Regions from separate parts of the Blastococcus carthaginiensis genome, predicted to be linked through region 3. Evidence: riboswitches for the same ligand, from Rfam matches in the RefSeq annotation. Region 3 holds a riboswitch; each other region holds the start of a gene.
The links. A riboswitch is a leader RNA that binds a small molecule or an ion and turns the genes downstream of it on or off. The one in region 3 is predicted to bind cyclic di-AMP.
Positions count from the first base shown of each region.

Region 1: linked by a shared signal. The riboswitch ahead of QOZ88_RS23045 (LysM peptidoglycan-binding domain-containing protein) and the one ahead of QOZ88_RS16125 (peptidoglycan DD-metalloendopeptidase family protein) in region 3 are both predicted to bind cyclic di-AMP.
Region 2: linked by a shared signal. The riboswitch ahead of QOZ88_RS17535 (C40 family peptidase) and the one ahead of QOZ88_RS16125 (peptidoglycan DD-metalloendopeptidase family protein) in region 3 are both predicted to bind cyclic di-AMP.

Region 1 covers NZ_JASNFN010000058.1:373-2,625, forward strand. The annotation lists RNA gene rnpB (RNase P RNA component class A) at 253-654, shown strand; cyclic di-AMP (ydaO/yuaA leader) riboswitch at 865-1,010, shown strand; gene QOZ88_RS23045 (LysM peptidoglycan-binding domain-containing protein) at 1,084-1,926, shown strand.
Region 2 covers NZ_JASNFN010000024.1:64,548-66,800, forward strand. The annotation lists gene QOZ88_RS17530 (hemerythrin domain-containing protein) at 1-450, shown strand, start outside; gene QOZ88_RS17535 (C40 family peptidase) at 557-1,078, opposite strand; cyclic di-AMP (ydaO/yuaA leader) riboswitch at 1,094-1,251, opposite strand; gene QOZ88_RS17540 (helix-turn-helix domain-containing protein) at 1,640-2,253, opposite strand, start outside.
Region 3 covers NZ_JASNFN010000021.1:11,058-13,310, forward strand. The annotation lists gene QOZ88_RS16115 (hypothetical protein) at 129-557, opposite strand; tRNA gene QOZ88_RS16120 (tRNA-Ile) at 660-733, opposite strand; cyclic di-AMP (ydaO/yuaA leader) riboswitch at 903-1,034, shown strand; gene QOZ88_RS16125 (peptidoglycan DD-metalloendopeptidase family protein) at 1,059-2,253, shown strand, end outside.

The sequences.
Region 1 (2,253 bases), on a different contig from region 3:
CCGGCCGCGTGTCGGCGGTGACCGAGGCGGCATGCAGGGTCACCGCGGCCCGGGTGCGCCCGGGCCGCAGGGCCTCAGTGCCTGCGTCGGCTGAAGCGGCTGAGCAGTCGCTTGAGCAGGTTGGCCTTGACGAGTCCGGAGATCAGTCCCATGTCGTCCTCCTCGTTGCGGTGGGTGTGCAGGGATCGCCGCTCCCTACCCGCGCGCTGCCGGATCCATGTGCCGGACGCCTAGACTGCCTGGCACGACGGACGAGTCGGCTGGGCGGTCGCGTCGGTGGGGGAGACCCCGCCGCCGAGGAACGTCCGGGCTCCACAGGGCAGGGTGGTCGTTAACGGCGACCCGGGGTGACCCGCGGGACAGTGCCACAGAAAACAGACCGCCGGCGTCCGCGCCGGTAAGGGTGAAACGGTGGTGTAAGAGACCACCAGCACGCCGGGTGACCGGCGTGGCTCGGTAAACCCCACCCGGAGCTAGGTCAAGAAGGAACGGTGGTCCGCCGCCGCTCCGCGCAGGCGTTCGAGGGCGGCCCGCCCGAGCCTGCGGGTAGACCGCTGGAGCCTGCCGGCAACGGCAGGCCTAGATGGATGACCGCCCATCGGGAGGCCGTGAGGCACCCGTGGACAGAACCCGGCGTACAGGCCGACTCGTCCGTCGGCCCCCCGCTCTCGTGCGGCGTCCGCGGCGTCATCCGTCCGGGCGAACGGGGGCGCTGCGCTCATGTCCGGTGACTCCACGTGCCGCTGTGCGGAGGGTCCGCGAAAAGGCCGGGTTCGAGCTTCTGGCTCGCCGATCGCCTTGCCTACCGTTCGCACGTCCGCTGACCGGCGGACCCGGAGGTCGCCCGCCGAACCTGCCCACGGCCGCCCGGAAGCGTCGAACACGACGGGCAGGCGCGGGGGACCCACCGTTCGTGGCCCTCCGGGACCTCGGGGTGAAGCCGCGCCGTGCGCGGCCGGGCAGCTCTCGCCCGAACCCGACAGCTAACCCCGCAGGCGGCGAGAGGCTCACCACCCCATGCCCAACAGCCATCGCACCGTGGGTCGACACCGTCGTCCCTCCCGCAACCGCGCCATGACCGCCGTGGCCTACCCTGCCGTGGTCCTCGCAGCGGCCTCGGCCGTCACCCTGGGGGCCATCGGCCCCGCGGCCGCCCACACCGGCGAGCACACGGTCCGTTCCGGCGACACCCTGAGCAAGCTCGCGGCCGGCCACGGCACCACGTGGCGCAGCATCCACGACGCCAACCGCGACACGATCGGCGCCGACCCGAACGTCCTGCGCGTCGGGCAGGTCCTCACCATCGGCGGCTCCGGCGCGGCACCGGCGGCGGCACCGGCGGCGGCGCCGGCTCCCGCCGCCGCGGGGTCGTACACCGTGGTCGCCGGCGACACGCTGGCCGGGATCGCGGCCCGCCACGGCACCACCTGGCAGGACCTGCACGCCCTGAACCTCGGCGTCATCGGCCCGAACGCGAACGTGCTGCGCGTCGGGCAGGTGCTCGCCCTGAGCGGCGGGGGAGCGGTTCTCGAGCGCGCCAGCCGGGCTGAGCGGCCCGCCCCGGCTCCTGCTCCTGCTCCTGCTCCGGTGGCGACGTCCGCGGCCTACGACCAGTGGGACGTGCACGTCCGCCCCGCCGTCCAGGAGATCGCCGAGGCGAACGGCGTCGGGACGGTACTCACCCGCCCCGGCCACAGCCCGACCGCCGGCCGCGCGGCCGACTTCATGGTGTACACCGACGCGGCCAAGGGGAACGCGGTCGCCCAGTACGTGATCGACAACGCGGCCCGGCTCGGCGTGGACTACGTGATCTGGCAGCAGCGGATCGCCGGTCCGTGGACGGGCTGGGCGTGGCAGCCCATGGCGGACCGCGGCTCGGCCACGGCCAACCACATGGACCACCCGCACGTGGCCTTCCTGCCGTAACCACCGCTCCTCCGCACGTCGCTGAGCCGGCCGTACGCCGATCACCCGTGGTCGGTCGGTCGGATGGCCGGGAGTCTTCGCCGGCCAGGGTCGGCACCATCTCGGTGTTCCAGCTGACCTGGGGCTGATCCGTGGGCCGGGGGCACCGGAGCGTCCCCCGGTCGGCGTCGGTGGAGCGTCCCCGAAGGGGATGCCGAGGTCGCGACGGCGTGTCACGAGATCGTCATGCACCCGATCGTGTTGCGCGCGTTCGAACGGTGGACGGCAGGGCATGACGTGATCACGCCCTGATCGAGGGCCGGGTGAGACGCCGCTCCGCGCGTCGTG
Region 2 (2,253 bases), on a different contig from region 3:
GACGTGCTGCGCGGGCTGCTCCGCGAGCTGGCGGAGACCACCGACGACCAGACCGGCCGGCGCGAGGAGCTGCGCGACCGGTTCCTGCGCGAGATCGAGATCCACGCCCAGATCGAGGACGAGCTGTTCTACCCCGCGGTCCCCGACGTCTCGCCGCTGCTGGCGCTCGCGCACGCCGAGCACCGGCAGATCGACGACCAGGTCGCCACCGTGATGCGCCTGGACGTCACCGACCCGGAGTTCACCACCGAGGTCCGCATGCTGGAGAAGACGGTGCGCCACCACACGATGGAGGAGGAGCAGCGGATGTTCCCCCAGTCGCACGCCCTGGGGGAGGAGCGCCTCGAACAGCTCGGCGAGCAGCTGCGCGCCCGGAAGCGGGAGCTCGAGGACTCCGGCGGGATGCGGCTGATCGTGCGGCTGAAGCGGGCGACGCTGCGCCACGCGTAGCCGCGCGGCGGTCTCCCCGCCGCGCCGCCGTCCTCGGCCGCGCCGCCGTCCCCGGCCGTGCCGCCGTTCCCCGGCCGGGCGCGCACGGCCGGGGAACCGGAGCCGGTCAGACGACGCGACGCGCCGTGTTGTAGCCCCACATCGAATCCACCGGCACGACCGCGACCGGGTTGCCGTAGGTCGAGGAGTGCACCATCAGGCCGTCGCCGATGTACATGCCGACGTGGCCGACCGGGTCGTAGAAGAAGATCAGGTCGCCGGGCTGCAGGTTGGCGCGGTCGACGTAGACCCCGGCCGTCGACTGGGCCCGCGAGGTCCGCGGGATCTCGACGCCCGCCGCCTGGTAGGCCGACCAGGTCAGGCCGGAGCAGTCGTAGCCGCCCGGGCCGGTGCCGCCCCAGACGTAGGGCTTGCCCTGCTGCGCCAGGGCCGTGTCGACGGCGACCTGCGCGGCGTGGTTCGGGGCGACAACGGTGCTGGTGACGACGGGCCCCGTGCCGCCGCCCCCGGCGTCACCGGTCGAGGCGGTGGCGGCGAACGGGGTGAGGGCGATGCCTGCACCGGTGAGCAGGGCGAGCGCCGCCCCGCGGGCGGAACGACGGGTGGTGGACGTGCGAGTGGTCGTCATGGACGACGGTTTCTCCTGTTCTCCGACAACCGCCTACCGGGTGAGCTGACGGGTTCGGGCGGGGAACGCGCCCGGCGCCCCGGACTGGCCGGTGGCGCTTCACCCCAGAACTTCGGTGGGTCCCCGGTCCGCGCGACGGCTTGTGCCGGTGCACGGTTCGGCGGTGTCCGTCCGGGTGTCACCGGGGGTGGTGACGGCGGGTCCCGGCCGGACCGCGGGGAACGCTAGGTCGGTCACGGATAGGTCACAACGCGACCGACACGCCGCCCGTCGGCGCTCCTCGGTGCTGCCCGGCTCGTCGCCGCCGACCGCGACTCGCGAGCCGACCACCGGGGTTGCGCCGGCGGCCGGAGGCCTGCGTCGGGGTCCGGTGACGGACCGCTGTCGGCCGTGTACTTCTCCGGACGGCGGTGTGGCTCAACGCTGCGTGCTCGACCCATCGGGCCTCCGTAGCCGCGGGCCAGCGACCGTCGCAGCGTCCGCCGCGTCGTAGCGGTCGGTCGACGTCGGCCGGGTCGCGACGTCAGCCCCCGTCGCACCGGTCAGCCGACGTCGCAGCGGTCAGCCGACGTCGCAGCGGCACGGGCAGTCTTCGGCGTGCACCGGCCGGCCGCTCCGGTCGTCCAGCTCGTCGCACTCCGGCGGGCACGCGCACGTCCAGCCGTCGTCGATGTGCCGGAAAGCCCCGGCCTCGAAGCGCCGCTGCAGCTCCTCCTGCCGCCGTCGCGCGGCGCCCGCCCGCCGGGCCGCGGCGCGCTCCTCCGGGGCATCGCCGGGCTGGGGGAGGAGGTGGTCGTCCGGGCGATCGCGGGTGCGGTCGGCGGCGTCCTCCCACGGGCTTCGCCGGTCGAAGGTGTACGTCGGTCGCGGTCGCCCGGGCTGGTGCTCCCACCGCCATGCGCGTTCCTCGCTGAGCATCGTGTCGAGATGGGCGGGGAACCGCCGACCGGCCCTGTCGCGGACGGCGCCCGCGGCCATGCCTTCGACCGGGCGACCCGCATCGTCGAGCAGGACGAGCCGGAGACCGGCGAGGTCCGCCGCGGCGGCGAGCAACCGGGCGTCAACGCCGCGGGTCCCTGCCTCCATGGCGGCCACGGCGGACTTCGAGACGCCCAGCCGGGCCGCCATTTCCCGTTGGGACAGATCGGCCCGGCGGCGGATCCGCCGCAGCAGAC
Region 3 (2,253 bases):
CAGTGACCGAGATGGCGCAGGCTCGATGTGCACGACGTTCCTGCTGCCGATCACGGACTCCGAAACAGGCGTGAGAGCGGGCGGCTGTCAGGGACTGTGCATCTCCGGGAGGTGTGGCTCTCGGACATCTAGTAGTGATCTGGACAGGACAGCGAGGAATCCGCAGCCTCCCAGGCGGCTACGAACTCCTCCGCCGCCTCGCCCTGGATCCACGCCAGCGGGGACTCCCGGCCGTCGATCACCAGCAGTCGCTCGGATGTGGTCCAGTCAGGGGCGCCGACATTCTCGGTCGGATCATCGGCGACGAGCGTGACCTGAGGATCGCCCGATGCCGGCCTGACCCAGTCATCCACCGTGAAGGTGACGTGCAGGCCACCGGCTCGCTCCGTCGTCCCCCGGACGGTGCCCCAGAAGACGTGGTCGGAGCAGGCGATGACGGCCTCGGGGGACGCCAGGCCGCCGTCGCGCCGCGTTGCATCATCGGAAGCACAGGCAGCGACGAGCAGCGAGACTGCGGCAACCGACCCTGTGCACGTCGTGAAGCGGACCGTGTCCATCCCGCACCCTCCACCCCTGCCCGGCGGAAACGCCAGCTCAGCCACCAGCAGCGGAAACGGAGACGCCGTCGAGCACGAGGCGGGACCGCGACCGTCGTTCGGTGGGGCGGGTGGGGCTCGAACCCACGACCCAGGGATTATGAGTCCCATGCTCTGACCGGCTGAGCTACCGCCCCGGACGTACCAGCCTGCCAGAAGCCCCCGCGGAAACCGCGTCGCGGCCCGGTGCCCGAGTGGCGGACCGCGAAGGTCCGTTACCACCCTGTGACATATCCAGGTTTCGCTTGTACCGTCTCTCGCGGCCCACCCGATCCCGCTCCCGAACCCGGGGGCTCGGGCGGGCCCCGCCGAACTCTGCGGTCTGACCGCCGCGGGGACCGGGGACCCACGTTCTCTGGGGTGAATCCCGCCTGCGCCTCCACGGGCAGGCAGGTAGGGCACGTTCCGGCCCGAACCCGTCAGCTGACCTGGTAGGCGGACCGAGGAACGGAGACAGTCGCCTTGGCGACCACGCACCACCTGAAGGGCGTCCTGCGGCGCCCACGCCGCGCCGCCGGCCGGGCGACCATCGCCCTCACCGCGCTGCTGTCGCTGTCCCTGCTCGGCGCGCCGGCCTCGTCGGCGGCACCGAGCGCAGCGCAGAGCGAGCACGACCGCGTCGCCGCCGAGGTCCAGGGCATCGAGCAGCGCGTCCGCGAGGCCGAGGAGCGGCTGCAGCAGATGACGCTGCGGGCCGAGGAGGCCAGCGGCGCCGTGCTGGCCGCGCAGGCCGAGCTCGACCGCGCCCGGCAGCACGCCGACGCGATCGCCGCCGAGCTCGCCGCCGTCCGGGAGGCCGTCGGACGCACCCAGGACGACGTCGCCACCCTGGGCCGCGAGGCTTACATGGGCAGCGACGAAGCGTTCACCGAGATCGAGATGGTGCTGCACGCCGAAGGCCCGGGGGAGCTGCTGCAGCAGGCGGCGACGCTGGACCTGCTCGGCGAGGACCGAGCCCGGGTGCTCGAGGAGCTGCGGGTCGCCGAGGCGCGCGAGGCGCGGCTCGACCGCGAGGCCAAGGCGGCCGTCGCCGAGCGCGACGCCGCCGCGCACAAGGCCGAGGAGGCCCAGACGGAGGCCGACCGCCTTCTCGGCGAGGCGCAGGCCGAGTTCGACGCCCTGACGGCGGAGAAGGCGAGCCTCGACCAGCAGCTGCGCGACGCCGAGATCCGGCTGCTCGAGGTGAAGGGCGCCGAGGACGCCGCCCGCGCGTACGACGAGGCGCAGGCGGCGGAGCAGGCACTCATGACGGTGGCCGCCGCCCCGGGTGGCAGCGGCGCTGCGTTGACCCAGGGCCGGGTCACCTCCTGCTACGGCGCGCGCTGGGGCACGATGCACCTCGGTGTGGACATCGCCGCGCCGATCGGCACCCCGATCTACACGCCCGAGCCGGGCGTCGTGCTGCAGGCCGGTCCGGCCAGCGGCTTCGGGCTCGCCGTCGCGATCCAGCACCCCGACGGGGTCATCACCGTCTACGGCCACGTGAACCAGTTCTTCGTGTCGCCGGGCCAGGTGGTCAGCGGCGGGCAGCAGATCGCCGAGGTCGGCAACCGCGGCCAGTCCACCGGGCCGCACCTCCACTTCGAGACACACCGGGGCGGCCTCTACGCCGACCGGGCCAACCCGGTCTCGTGGCTGGCCCAGCGCGGCATCTCCC